DNA from 3 places in the Comamonas sp. 26 genome. Region 2 is predicted to be linked to each of the others. Evidence: predicted binding sites of a transcription regulator. Region 2 holds the regulator's gene; each other region holds the start of a gene.
What was found. Region 2 encodes sigma-54, which starts transcription at its own class of promoters, with help from an activator protein. Its sites were predicted from a motif close to TGGCANGNAANCTGCTTT; they were not measured.

Region 1: a site for sigma-54 is predicted at 2,085-2,102, ahead of CLU84_RS17655 (CmpA/NrtA family ABC transporter substrate-binding protein). Genes of this name have one in related genera too.
Region 3: a site for sigma-54 is predicted at 2,471-2,488, ahead of CLU84_RS17535 (ammonium transporter). Genes of this name have one in related genera too.

Annotation. Positions count from the first base shown of each region.
Region 1 covers NZ_PEFL01000002.1:675,000-679,678, forward strand. Annotated here, with positions in the region: gene ntrB (nitrate ABC transporter permease) at 1-642, opposite strand, end outside; gene CLU84_RS17655 (CmpA/NrtA family ABC transporter substrate-binding protein) at 669-1,892, opposite strand; gene CLU84_RS17660 (nitrate regulatory protein) at 2,186-3,463, opposite strand; gene CLU84_RS17665 (DUF2809 domain-containing protein) at 3,521-3,940, opposite strand; gene CLU84_RS17670 (Hsp70 family protein) at 3,994-4,679, opposite strand, start outside.
Region 2 covers NZ_PEFL01000001.1:32,502-37,180, reverse strand. Annotated here, with positions in the region: gene CLU84_RS00175 (DUF711 family protein) at 1-413, shown strand, start outside; gene CLU84_RS00170 (aspartyl/asparaginyl beta-hydroxylase domain-containing protein) at 549-1,472, shown strand; gene CLU84_RS00165 (RNA polymerase factor sigma-54) at 1,550-3,151, opposite strand; gene lptB (LPS export ABC transporter ATP-binding protein) at 3,294-4,076, opposite strand; gene lptA (lipopolysaccharide transport periplasmic protein LptA) at 4,073-4,679, opposite strand, start outside.
Region 3 covers NZ_PEFL01000002.1:641,088-645,766, reverse strand. Annotated here, with positions in the region: gene CLU84_RS17545 (EF-hand domain-containing protein) at 1-142, opposite strand, end outside; gene CLU84_RS17540 (5'-nucleotidase) at 214-1,131, opposite strand; gene CLU84_RS17535 (ammonium transporter) at 1,197-2,399, opposite strand; gene gspF (type II secretion system inner membrane protein GspF) at 2,535-3,758, opposite strand; gene CLU84_RS17525 (glutathione S-transferase family protein) at 3,985-4,641, opposite strand.

The DNA.
Region 1 (4,679 bases), on a different contig from region 2:
GACCATGGGCCAGATGGAGCAGATGAAGATGGTCCAGATGGCGGCTGGATTCGCCCCCTTGAACACCAGCAGACCAATTGGCAACCAGGCCAGCGGCGACACGGGACGCAGCAGGCTGATCAGCGGGTTGAACATGCGCGAGAGAAAATTGAAGCGCCCGATCAAAAAGCCTGCCGGAATGCCTACCAGCGCCGCCAACCCAAAGCCCAGCGCCACGCGCTGCAGCGACGACAGCACGTTCCAGCCCACACCCTGATCGTTGGGACCGTTGCGATAGAACGGATCGCGAAAGACCTCGACCGCCTGCGTCCAGGTCTCTGCCGGATTGGGAATACTGTGGCCCGTGGTGCTGGAGACAATGGACCACAAGCCCACCAGCAGCGCCAGCCCCAGCAGCGGCGGCAGCACCGTGCCGATCAGACCTTCAGCCCGCTGGCGCCAGCGGCTGGGCGGTGTCGCAACGGCTGCAGCAGGTGCGGCTTTGATTTTTGAGTCTTTTTTCACTGTAGCCCTTGCAGGTTCTGCGCTATCAGCTATCTCTTTGGAAGCGTTCAAGCGTTCATCGTTGGCCGCCTGTATGGCCAGTTGCGGATCGTGGGGCGGGTCCAGTTCAAGACGGGATGGAAGTGCGGCACTGACCATGGTGAATCTCCTTGGGGGTGTCGGCCTCAGGCCTTGATCTTGAAACTGTCGGCGTACTGGGCGGGGTTCTTGCCATCCCAGACCACGCCATCCATCAGCTTGCTGCTGCGCAAAGCATCCTTGGGCACGTTCACCTTCAGCTGGCTCGCGGCCTGCTGGTACAGGTCAATGCGGTTGATCTGCTTGGCCACGGCCAGATAGTCGGGGTGGCTCTTGAGCAGGCCCCAGCGCTTGTGCTGAGTCAGGAACCACATGCCATCAGACAGATAGGGAAAGTTCACCGCACCGTCGTTGAAGAACTTCATGTGGTTGGGGTCGTCCCAGGTCTTGCCCAGACCGTTCTGGTAGCGGCCCAGAATGCGCTGGTTGATGGCGTCCACGCTGGTGTTGATGTACGACTTCTGGGCCACGGTCTCGGCCATCTTCATCTTGTTTTGCATGCTGGCGTCAATCCAGCGGCTGGCCTCCAGAATCGCCATCATCACGGCGCGGCAGGTGTTGGGATTCTTGCTGGCGAAGTCGCCCGTGGTGCCCAGCACTTTTTCGGGGTGATCCTTCCAGATGTCCTGCGAGGTGTTGGCCGTGATACCAATGCCGTCCATGATGGCGCGGTGGTTCCAGGGTTCGCCCACGCAAAAGCCGTCCATATTGCCCACGCGCATATTGGCCACCATCTGGGGCGGGGGCACGGTGATCAGCTTGGCATCCGTCACCGGATTAATGCCCGCCGCCGCCAGCCAGTAATGCATCCACATGGCATGGGTGCCGGTGGGGAAGGTGCCCGCAAACGTGTATTCACGCTTTTCCTTGGCCATCACTTTGGCGAGGCTTTGGCCATCCACAGCGCCCTTATCGGCCAGCGCTTTGGACAAGGTGATGGCCTGACCGTTGTTGTTCAGGTTCATCAGCACAGCCATGTCTTTTTTAGGCCCGCCAATACCCAGATGCAAGCCGTAGACCAGGCCGTACAGCACATGGGCAAAGTCCAGCTCGCCATTCACCATTTTGTCGCGCACGCTGGCCCAGCTCGCTTCCTTGCTGGGGACGATCTTCACGCCGTATTTCTGATCGAAACCCAGCACCGACGCCATGACCACGCTGGCGCAATCGGTCAGCGGGATAAAGCCAATCTTGACTTCCTTCTTCTCGGGCGCATCCGAGCCCGCAGCCCAGACGCCGTGGTGACCTAATGCCCCATAGAGTGCGGCACCGCCTGCAACGCGCAGAAAGTCTCGGCGGCCAGACTCCATAGAAAGAACTGGGGAGGGGAAAAGGCGCTTGCTCATGAGAAAACTCCATCAAGAATCGTGGTGAAGGCGATCCGGAAAACAAAACGGCATCCTTCCCTCCTCGGGTGAGAGGAGAGAAGGACGCCGTTGTCCCAGGTCACTCGTAATAACGCTTTAAGCGCGACCGCCTTTGGTCTGCTTGACATCAACAGTCATGCACAAACCGTGCCAGACCTTTCGCACTCGAAAGAAAATGAGTTGCGTCCGATTTCAGCCCGACTTTGGTGCGCCGCAACAACCCATGCGACCCCATGCTACGAATTGGTGCTGCCAGGCAGCAGATCTACCGTCGCCAGAATGGCCTCGGCCACATCCAGCATGCGCCGGTTCTGGTTCATGGCTGTCTGACGGATCAGTTTGTAGGCATCGCCCTCGCTCAACTGGCGGTAATTCATCAGCACGCCCTTGGCGCGTTCTATGGTCTTGCGCTCCTTCAGCGTGGAGCGCGCCTTGTCGATCTCGGTCTGCATATCCTGCAGCCGCGCAGCCTGCTCCTGCACCAGGCCCACAATGCTTTTCTCCAGCTGCAGCCCATAACCGCCTTCCGCAGACAGGGCTGCGCCAGACTTCGCAGGACCAAAGATGAAGGCCGCAGCAGCCTCTGCGCGAGCCCTAGGCTCCGGCATGGACTCCAGCAGCGCCTGCTGCTGGGCTAGGGCAGCACCCGCCTGGTCGAGCTTATTCAGGCATTGCGCCTGAAGCTCCAGCGCCAGAAATGCCTCAATCTGGTGCATGGCATCGAGCCGGCTGGAGCAGGCTTCAAACCAGGGAGAACTCAAGCTGCTATCCAGAGGCGCGCCATGCCCTGCCGTGCAGCCGATGCGGCGCAGGCGCTCGATCACCGTCATATCAGGACAGCTGCCGCACTGCAGTTGCCAGCGCTCGACGCCCGGCGGGCTGGCGAAATCCGCAAAGACCTGAAAGCAGCGATCCTGCGATTCGATCAGATGCAGCCAATGGCGCTGGCGCTCCGGCCTGCTGACACCGCTGGTAAATGCCGCAGCGCCCGTCGCACGCTCCTGTCCCGCCAGTTCCTTGCCCTGCATGAAATGAAACAGCGCCACCAGCAGTCTTGCGACATCGGGGTCGCTGGCACTGTCTGCTGCCTCGAACACCACGCTCAGGCAGGCGGCAATCATGCGGATCAACGCCTGCGTGCAATCCTCTGCACTCAGCTGCAGCGCATCGCGCTTGCGGCGCAGCAAGGGCAAAGCCTCGAAGCCCTGCAGCGCATTGGCAATCGCATTGAACAACCGCGCTCCATGCGCGCCCGGAGATCGCTCTCCCAAGGCCTCCAGCACCCCGCAAACGCGGGCCATGGCCTGATCTACCTGCGGCAGATGGGCCTGCAACACCTGCTGCGCCTGTGCCCCGCCGCTGGCCAGAAAGATATTGGACAGCCCGCGCTCCTTCTGCAGCGCGTGGACGAGCTCGGACATGCTGGCCACCAGTGTGCTGGCGCGGCTGATCTGCTCCAGCTCGGCCATCTCGCTTTGCCGAGCCGCCACCAGATAGTGCAAAGGCGTTTTCATGGGGTAGTGCTTTTCATCATGCTTATGCTCTGAAAAAGCAGCACGATTCATGCCATCTCAGCCCCTGCGCAGGCGTGCCCTCTCCCAGCCAAGATCGACCGCAAGAGCCAGAGCAATTCCTGCGGCATAAGCGACCAGATCCAGCGGATCAAAACCATTGCCCAGAACCAGATACGCCAGCTTGTTGGCGCGCAGCGCCTGCATCCAAGGGGCTTGGTAGAGCTGCAGAAATTCGATGGCAAAGGCGATCAGCAGCGACCAGCCCGCCAACTTGGTCCGAGCAACGCTAGGCCGAACCCAGGCCACGCACAGCAACACCACCCAGGCCCAGAGCGCATCACCGGGGTAATTGCCCAGCACCGCAGGGAACGGCACATAGCCCCGGCGAGAGGCGAGGCCGATGGCGATAACCAGCAGACTAAGAATCGCAAGCCAAAAACGGGAGCGACAGAACGGAGCAGCAGTGTTCAAAGGCATCAGGCAGAAAAAAGAAGATCAATCGTTGGGGAGACTCAACCGTTCAAGCGACTTCACAGCAGCACCAGCCCCGGCGGCAAGCTGTCGCCCAGACTGCGTTTCTGGTCCTCGGCCTGCATCTCCGCCACCTGCTCGACCATGGCGATCCAGCGCTCGGGGGCTCCGCTGCTGCGCATCTTCTCCAGCACCTGCGCGCGTACCTCGTCAGGCAGGTCGCGGGCGCGATCGCCCGTCATTCGCGCCATCTGCACGGCAGCGAACATCGCGGTTTCGTTCTTGCGCCAGTCCTGCGCCAGCGTGGCGTCGAGAAACTCCTGCGCCGCCTCGGGCGGCATGACCCGATGCGCATTCGCCGCCAGCGACTGGCGTGCCGCCAGACGGCCTATGGCCCACCAGGTCTGCACGGTTTCATCCGGGCGCTTCAGGCGCTGCAGCATCCACTGGCCCATCTCCTGGCGGTACTGCCAGGGCACGGCCTCCATGGCGGCGAACAGGCGCAGCATGTCGTCGTAACTGCCGTGGCTGCTCTTGCCACCGGATCTTGTGGTCTGCTGCACGGCCTTTTGCATCTGGCCGGCCACGTCTTCCAGCAATTCCATCTGCTGGGCTTCGTTCAAGCCAGCGGCCACGCGGCGCCAGAAAACCCACCACTCCGTCCAGTTGGCAGACTCCTTGGCATGGCCCAGCCCTGCGCCGTACAGCGCCCAGACCTGGGAGATGCGCCATGCATCCAGCTCGG
Region 2 (4,679 bases):
AACTGCTGGGCGTGCCCTATTTCGGCGCCAGCGGCACGGTGGAAGCCTCGGCCCTGCTGACCCGCGTGTTCAAGTCCGTCCAGGGCGTGACGCCAATTGGCTTTAGCGGCCTGATGCTGGCCGTGACCGAAGACCAAGGCCTGGCCCAGGCCAGCCTGAACAACGAGTTCGATATTCGCGCCCTACTGACTTACAGCAGCGTCTGCGGCATTGGCCTCGACACCGTGCCCGTGCCCGGCGACAGCAGCAATGAGCAGATCGCCGCCGTCATGCGCGACACAGGCACCATGGCCTACCGGCTCAACAAACCGCTGACCGTGCGCCTGTTTCCCGTACCAGGGCTAAAAGCGGGCGATAAAACCGCCTTTGAAAGCGACGACCTCTGCAACTGCGCGGTACTGGCTTTGCCTTGAATTTCATACAAAACAAGGCTCTAGCGCTTATTGATCAAGCGCTAGCAGCTATCGTTATTGATATTCCCCTACCCCGGTTCTGTTTGACCTGCCCCCATGGTCGCCAACGGGGTGCCCCCGGTAAAATTGACCCTTATGGCAAAAATTATCGTTCTGGCACTGGTGCTGCTTTTCTTTGGCTGCGGGCTGTACATGCACCTGCGCGGCAAGGTGCGCCACAAGGTGGTGAAGCAATTGTTTGATCACTCCACGTTCACAGCGCCGTTCAACGTCTTCATGCTGATGTTCAGCAAGGTGCCGCGCACGCCTTATCTGCCCACCAGCACCTTCCCCGAGCTGGCGCCGCTGCAGGCCAACTGGCGCGAGATTCGCGAGGAAGCCGTGAATCTGCAAAAGAACATGCAGATCAAGGCCGCCGCCAACAATGACGACGCGGGTTTCAACTCCTTCTTCAAGACCGGCTGGAAGCGCTTTTACCTGAAGTGGTATGGCGATGCCCACCCGTCTGCCATGGAGCTGTGCCCCAAGACCACCGCACTCGTCAAATCCATTCCCAGCATCAAGGCCGCCATGTTTGCCGAGCTGCCGCCCGGCGCCAAGCTCAATCTGCACCGCGACCCTTATGCCGGCTCGTTGCGCTACCACCTGGCTGTGCTGGCACCCAATGATGACCGCTGCATGATTGAGGTCGACGGCAAGCCCTACAGCTGGCGCGAGGGCGAAGGCGTGATCTTCGACGAGACCTATATGCACTGGGCTGAAAATCGCTCGGAAGGCAACCGCATCGTGCTGTTCTGCGATGTGGAGCGCCCCATGACCAACGGCTTTGCCCAGTGGCTCAACCACTGGCTGGGCAAGAATGTCGTGGCCGCCGCCAGCTCGCCCAATAACGAGGGCGATCCGCGCGGCATGATCAGCAAGCTGTTCAAGATCTCGTTCTACGCCGGCAAGTACCGCCGCGCGTTCCGCAGCTGGAACCCGACGTTCTACAAGATCCTCAAATTTGGATTGATGATTGGCGTGCTGGCTTTGTTTATCTGGTGGTTAATCCCCAGCTAACCATCGGTTAGAGCAAGCCCGCCAAACAAAAAGCCGCTGAGCAATGCATCAGCGGCTTTTTTTATTCCCAGCGATGGCTACAACGCCTTGCGCAGCGTCGTCGTCGGTATCTTGAGCTGCTCGCGGTACTTGGCCACCGTGCGACGCGCGCATTCAATGCCCTGCTCCTTGAGCATATCGGCCAGCTTGGCATCGGATAGCGGCTTTTTAGGACTCTCGGCATCCACAAACTGCTTGATCAGCGCCCGCACTGCGGTGCTGGAGGCGCTGCCGCCGGTCTCCGTTCCCAGACCCGAGCCAAAGAAGTATTTGAGCTCAAACGTGCCCTGCGGCGTGGCCATGTACTTGGCCGTGGTCACACGGCTGATGGTGGATTCGTGCAGGCCCAGCTGATCGGCAATATCGCGCAGCACCAGCGGGCGCATGGCCAGCTCGCCATGCACAAAGAAGTTTTTCTGCCGCTCCACAATCGCTTGCGACACGCGCAAGATGGTGTCAAAGCGCTGCTGAATGTTCTTGATGAACCAGCGCGCCTCCTGCAATTGCTGTTGCAGCGCGGCATGGCCTTCGCTGCTTTTGTGGCGGCGCAGCACGCCTGCGTAAATGTCATGCACCCGCAGGCGCGGCATCACATCGGCATTGAGCTGCACGGAAAAATCGACGCGCCCTGAGCTGACGCGCACCGGACGCACGATGACATCGGGGACGATGATATTGCGCTCCACATCCACAAAGCGGCGACCGGGGCGCGGCTCCAGCCCCGCAATAAGGCTCATGGCTTCGCGCAGCGGCTCCTCGCGCGCGCCGCACAGGCTGGTGAGCTTGCGCAGGTCGCGCCGCGCCAGCAAGTCCATGGGCTGCTTGCAAATGGCCTGCGCCAGCTTCAAGCGGTTCATGTGCGCCTCGGTCGTGCCTTCGTCCTCAGCGGTGTGAATCAAATCACGCAGCTGCAGCTGCAGGCATTCGGACAGATCACGCGCACCCACGCCCACAGGCTCCAGACTTTGCAGCAGCTTCAGCGCAATGGCAAAGCGCTGCTCCAGCTCTTCGCGCTCTTCCAGATCGTCGCCCGCCAGACTCCGGGCCAGCTCCTGCAACGGGTCTTCAAGGTAGCCGTCGTCGTTGAGCGATTCGATCAAAAAGCGTAGCGCCGCGCAGTCTTCGGCACCCAGACGCAGGCTAAGCGCTTGCCGGTGCAGAAATGCGGTCAGGCTTTCGTGCTCGCGGGCCAGATCAATGGCATCGGTTTCGCCATCACCATCGCGGTTGCGGGTGGAGCCACTGCCCGAGGGGGAGTCCCACTCGCTGCTGGATTCACCGCCCCACTCGCCATCCTGGCCGTCAATGCCGTCGGCATCCCAGTTCAGTGCTTCCGGGGTTTCGGCGCTGGGGGTCTCTGCTACAGAGTCAGTAGCTGTTTGCGCCTGTCCTGTCTCTTTTTCAGATGAAATATGGTCTGAAGCGCTGTATTCATGAGCGGTAGGCGCTATCTCCGCAGGAGCATCGCTTCCTGCATCAGCCTCATCGCCAGCGCGTTCCAGAAATGGGTTGTCGACCAGCATCTGTTCGACTTCCTGCGCCAGCTCCAGCGTGGACAGCTGCAGCAGCTGAATGGACTGCTGCAACTGCGGCGTGAGCGAGAGATGCTGCGAAACGCGTAGCGAGAGACCTGGCTTCATCAGCTAAATGCCTCCAGCCGGCGGCTGCAGCAAATGCTCGCGCCACTCAGAATTCGCCGCCGTGCGGCTTCAATGCGCTGGCCCGCAGCGCTGGTCAACGCCAGTGCCGGGGGGAATGTGAGAGAGCGAAAGCCTGCGCTCATCACATACGGAAATGTTCGCCCAGGTAGACGCGGCGCACATCGGCGTTCTCCACAATCTCCTCGGGGGTGCCTTCGGCCAGCACATGCCCATCGCTGATGATGAAAGCATGGTCGCAAATGCCCAGTGTTTCGCGCACGTTGTGGTCGGTAATCAGCACACCAATGCCGCGCTCCTTGAGGAAGCCAATGATGCGCTGAATCTCGATCACGGCAATCGGATCGATACCGGCAAAGGGTTCATCCAGCAGAATGAAACGCGGCTGAGTCGCCAGTGCACGCGCGATTTCCACGCGGCGACGCTCACCGCCGGACAGCGCCAGCGCGGGCGACTGGCGCAGGTGCTCAACGCGCAGCTCCTGCAGCAGGCCGGTCAGGCGTTTTTCGATCTCGCCCTGCGTCAGCGCCTTGCCCTGCTCGTCTTTTTGCAGCTCCAGCACGGCGCGCACATTGTCTTCCACGCTGAGCTTGCGGAAGATGGATGCTTCCTGAGGCAGATAGGACAGGCCCAGGCGCGAGCGCTGGTGAATAGGCATGCCTCCGACAGGCTGACCATCAATAAAGATCTCGCCACCATCGCTGCGCACCAGACCCACGATCATGTAAAACGATGTGGTCTTACCCGCACCATTAGGGCCGAGCAGACCGACCACCTCGCCTTTTTGCACGGACAGGGACACGTCCTTGACCACCTTGCGGCTGCCATAGGACTTGGCCAGATGCTTGGCTTCCAGACGACTCGTAGACTCGCCGGTGCGGCTGCTGGAGAAGGTGGGCTCAATCATTTCTTCTCGTCCGCCTTCTCGCCACCCAGAGTCATGCTCTGGCGCAATTGCGTAGCCGGTGTCGCAGGCTTGGGCTGAGCGCCCGGCGTGCCTTCCTTGGGTGCCATGATGGCGCGCACACGACCGCCCTGACCGATGGAAGAGCTGGGCAAGCCGCCGCTGGTCTTCTCGCCATCGACCGTATAGACGTCCGTGATGTTGTTGTAGACGATGATGGAGCCGGTGACCTGATCACTGAGCTGGCCGCCACGGTAGCGGCGCATCTCGCCACGGCGAATGAACTTGACGATATCGGCCTTGCCGTCGTACTCGATGACTTCGCCTTCGCCTTCGATGAATTCTTCAGGCTGACCCGGCACACTGTCGCGCTTCTGGCGGAAGAAGGCGCGCTTGCCCGGCTCGGCCTTGATCACTCCGAACTGGTAGCCCTCGGCATCCTGGCGCACATCCAGCTGTACGCCACGCAGCACGATGGTGCCCTTGGTCATCACCACATTACCGGTGAAGACGCTGGTCTGCTGCAGCTCGTCGTGGCGCAGCGCATCCGCCTCGATATTCATGGGCTTGGCGCTGTCGGCTTTTTCGGCATGCGTAATGCCGGTC
Region 3 (4,679 bases), on a different contig from region 2:
CGCTATCTTCGGCGCGCACGGTGGGCAGCAACAGCACAGCACTGGTCAGCAGCACGCCCATGGCGGATTTCATGATGGTGGTGCTGCGGGAGAGGGTGATTTTCTTTTTGACTGAGTGCATAGAGGTACAGATAAGGGCGATGTAGCGATTCTCAACCGCAAGCCCGCTGTAGTCCCCAAGTTTTGCATTCGCTTTCCGGGCTTTGCCAAGCTTTACGAATGTATCGGTGGTTTGTTGTGGGCGATACCGCTGCGTACATGGCCCGATGGAACATGACTGGCGGCATTGCGCACATGGCTGGTCTGGTCGTCAAAGAAGAAGTCGGGCTCGAACTCGCGCAGAAATTCGCCCTTGGCCAGGCCGCCGAGAAACATGGCCTCATCCACATCAATTTTCCAGTCCATCAGCGTGTTCAAGGCGCGTTCATGGGCGGGTGCGCTGCGTGCGGTGACCAGGGCCGTGCGTATGCGCATGCCGGGTACTTCAATCTGCTGCAGGCTGTGCAGGGCCGCCAGCAGGGGCTTGAACGGGCCTTCGGGCAGGGGCTGGGTGGCCTTTTCCTGCTCGTGCTTTTGAAAGGCGGCCAGCCCCTCGGCCTGAAACACGCGCTCGGATTCGTCGGAGAACAGCACGGCATCGCCGTCAAAGGCAATGCGTACTTCCTGCGGGTGGCTGCCGCTGGCGCGCATGGAGTCGGTGAACACATGGGCGGCGGGGTAACCCAGTTGCAGCGCCTGCGTTACATCGTCGGCATTGGCGGAGAGAAACAGCTGCGCACCCAGCGGGCGCAGATAACCAAATGGGTCACGCCCCTGCGTGAATACGCCGCGCTGAATGGAGTGCAGGCCGTGCGCCTTGGCCGAGCGAAAGGCGCGCATGCCGCTGACCGGGTCGTTGCGTGACAGCAGCACAACCTCAACCCGTTGCTGCTCTTCGGTGTTAAAGGCCAGCAGCTTTTTGACCAGCGAAAACGCCACGCCGGGCGCTGCGGGCACATTCAGCCGCTCGCGCTGCAGGCGTGAATAGGAGTGGTCGTCGCCATGCTCGAAGACCTGGTTTTCCTCTTCGAAGTCGAACAGGGCGCGTGAGGAGATGGCGACGACCAGCTTGTCGTCGAGAGTCATGGTCATGGCGGTGGATCTTCAAGCGGGGGTAAACAATGTATCGATGATACGCACCCGTCTTCGCCTTTGTCTCACCAGTTGGCTTCGCGCTCTGGCGTGGCGCCGATATGGTGTATGGACAGGTCGGCCCCGTCGAATTCCTGTTCCTGGCTCAGGCGCAGGCCCAGGGTTTTTTTGAGCAGGCCGTAGACCAGCAGTCCACCTGCCAAGGCCCAGGCCACACCCATCAGCGTGCCGATCAGTTGGGCGCCCAGATGTACGCCGCCCAGTCCGCCCAGAGCCCGTGTGCCGAAGATACCGACAGCAACACCGCCCCAGGTGCCGCACAGACCGTGCAGCGGCCAGACGCCCAGCACGTCGTCGATTTTCCAGCGATTCTGGGTCAAGGTGAACATGACCACGAAAATGGCTCCTGCTGCAGCGCCCACGACAAGGGCTCCCAGCGGGTGCATCAGATCCGAGCCGGCGCAGATGGCGACCAGACCGGCCAGCGGGCCGTTGTGCACAAAGCCAGGGTCGTTCTTGCCCATAGCCAAGGCCGCCAGCGTGCCGCCGACCATGGCCATCAGCGAGTTCACGGCCACCAGGCCGGAGATTTTGTCCAGGTTCTGAGCACTCATCACGTTGAAGCCGAACCAGCCCACGATCAAGATCCAGGCTCCCAATGCCAAGAATGGGATGCTGGAGGGGGGAGTTGCGGCAATGGCCCCATCACGGCGATAGCGGTTGTGGCGCGGGCCCAGTAGCAGCACGGCGCCCAAAGCAATCCAGCCGCCCACGGCATGGACGACCACGCTTCCGGCAAAGTCGTGGAACTCGGCACCGGTCAGCCCCTTGATCCAGGCCTGCACGCCGAAATGCTGGTTCCAGGCAATGCCCTCGAAGAACGGATAGATCAGGCCCACGATGATGGCTGTGGCGATCAATTGCGGCCAGAATTTGGCGCGCTCGGCGATCCCCCCAGAGATGATGGCTGGAATGGCCGCTGCGAAGGTCAGCAGAAAGAAGAATTTGACCAGGGCATAGCCGTTGAAAGCAGCCAGCTGATCGGCACTCACGAAAAAGTGCGTGCCATAGGCCACGCCGTAGCCGACCACAAAATAGACCACGGTGGAAACCGAGAAGTCGACCAGGATCTTGACCAGTGCATTGACCTGGTTCTTGCGCCGGACGGTACCCAGCTCCAGAAATGCGAAACCTGCGTGCATGGCCAGAACCATGACCGCGCCCATCAAAATGAACAGGGCATCTGCGCCCTGTTTTAGTGCTTCCATGAAAGCGCTCCAGCTGAAATTTGCTATTTATTGGTGCGAAATTGCGAGAGAGATGCGCAATGCACTAAAAGAAAGCAAGAACTGCGCCATGCTGGAGTGAGTACTCCTGGGCATGCCCAAGACTGGAGGCCAGCGTTATTTGACGAATTGATTGAGCTGGATGATGGGCATCAGCACGGCCAGCACAATGAGCATGACGATCAGACCCATGGCGACGATGAGCAGCGGCTCCAGAATGGTGGCCAGATGCATGGCGCGGCGCTGCACTTCGGTGGAGAGCTGGGTAGCGGCGCGCTGGAGCATCAGCGGCAGCTGGCCGGTTTGCTCACCCAGCCGGGCGAACATGGCGACCAGACCGGGAAAACGTTTTTTCTGCGCCAGAGCCGATGCCAGCGGCGCGCCTTCACGCACCAGCACCAGTGCATCCATGGCATCCGCGCGCAGAGCGCGATTGTTTAGTGTCTCGGCTGCGGCCTGCAAGGCTTTGAGGATGGGTACGCCAGCCCCTGCCAGCATGGCCAGCGTGCCGGCAAAGCGGGCGGCGTTGTAACTGCGTGCAAGGCGGCCTACCAGCGGCAGATTGAGCCACTGGGCATCAAAATTTTCACGAAAGGCCTCGTTCTTGAGCGCCATGCGAAACCCCATGCCACCCAGAACGATCACGCCAAGCATGAACCAGCCATAGCTGCGCACAAAGTCGCTGACGTTAAGCATCACCACTGTGAGAAACGGCAGCGCGCGCTTGGTGCCGGCGAACACGCCTGCAACCTGCGGCACCACATAGCTGACCAGAAAGATCACGATGACGATGGCCACCAGCGTGACGATGGCCGGGTACAGCGAAGCACCGATGAGCTTGGACTTCAGCGCCTGGCGCGACTCCAGATCGTCGGCCAGATTTTCCAGCACCGGGCCCAGGCTGCCGCTGGATTCGCCCGCCCCAATCACGGCGCAGAAGATGTCGGAGAACTCGCGCGGGTGCTGCTCCAGCGCACGCGCAAAGCTGGAGCCTGCATTGACCTCGGCCCGCAAGGCGGCTACCAGCTGGTGCTGGCGCTGGTCTTCGGCCTCTTCGGCCAGAGCCGCCAGTGCGCGCTCAATGGGCAGGCCGGAGCTGACCAGACCGGCGATTTGCCGCGTCCACACGGCCAGACTTGTGGAGTTGAAGACCGGGCGTGTGAGCCAGCTCGATACCGAGGCACCGCCTTTGCTCTGGCCAGCCGCCACCGGCTCGACTTGCAGAGGCACCAGTGCCTGAGTGCGCAGCTGGCTGCGAGCGGCACGGGCGTTATCGGCTTCAAGAATGCCCTTGCGGGTCTGGCCCTGGGCATCCAGGGCTTCAAAGGTAAAGGCGGGCATGCGTAGCAGTGGCTTTGAAACGAGTTACTGCGATGGTAGCGACTATTGATGACGGCACATCAGCTTTGAGCAAGTGGGCACTCAAGACGCTTGCATGGCTTGCACGGTATCTGGCCCGCCAATCACGCCTGCGACCAGAAGTCGTCCACAGGTGGCAGTAGGCGTGGATTGCTATAAGTCTTGATGACCTTGCGCTTGAATGGAAAGCGCTGCAGGCCAGAAACCTTTAAATAATGGGAGCCGTGGCGGCGGCTTGCATATCGCCGTCGATTTCGTCGGCCCGCACCGAGGCTGGGCGCTGCAGTAGCGGTGTGGCATAGGCTTGGAATTCGGGCAGCTTCGGCAAAGTGCCATCCATCATGCTCCAGCCGATATAGCTGGCCAGATACAGATCAGCGGCCGTGAAATGGTCGCCGCAGACATAGCGCTTGCCGCTCACCGCATGCTGCAGCGTTTTCACTACATCTTCAAAGTGGCCAAAGCCGGCCGACATGGCCTGCTGATGGGTTTGCAACTTCAGCCAGCCTTCGTTTTTGGCCGTGGTGGCGGCCTCCACCGGACCGGCAACAAAGAATAGCCAACGAAAGTAGCTGGCGCGCTGCGGGCTGGCGATGACGGGGGCCAGCTGCTTGTCGGGAAATAGCTCAGCCAGATAGGCCAGGATGGCCCCGGTCTCGGTGATCACGGCATCGCCATGCTGCAGCGCCGGAACCTTGCCCATGGGGTTGATGGCCAGGAATTCGGGCGTCTTCATCTCGGGGCCGAACTCCAGGTTCACGAGTTCATAGTCTGCGCCGCACTCCTGCAGCATCCAGTGCACCATGCGGGCACGCGATCTGGGGTTGCTGAAAAAGCGCAGCTTGGGCGGGTGTGCTGTGGACATGGCGGATCTCCTTGATGGGCTGTTGTGGAATGGCAAAA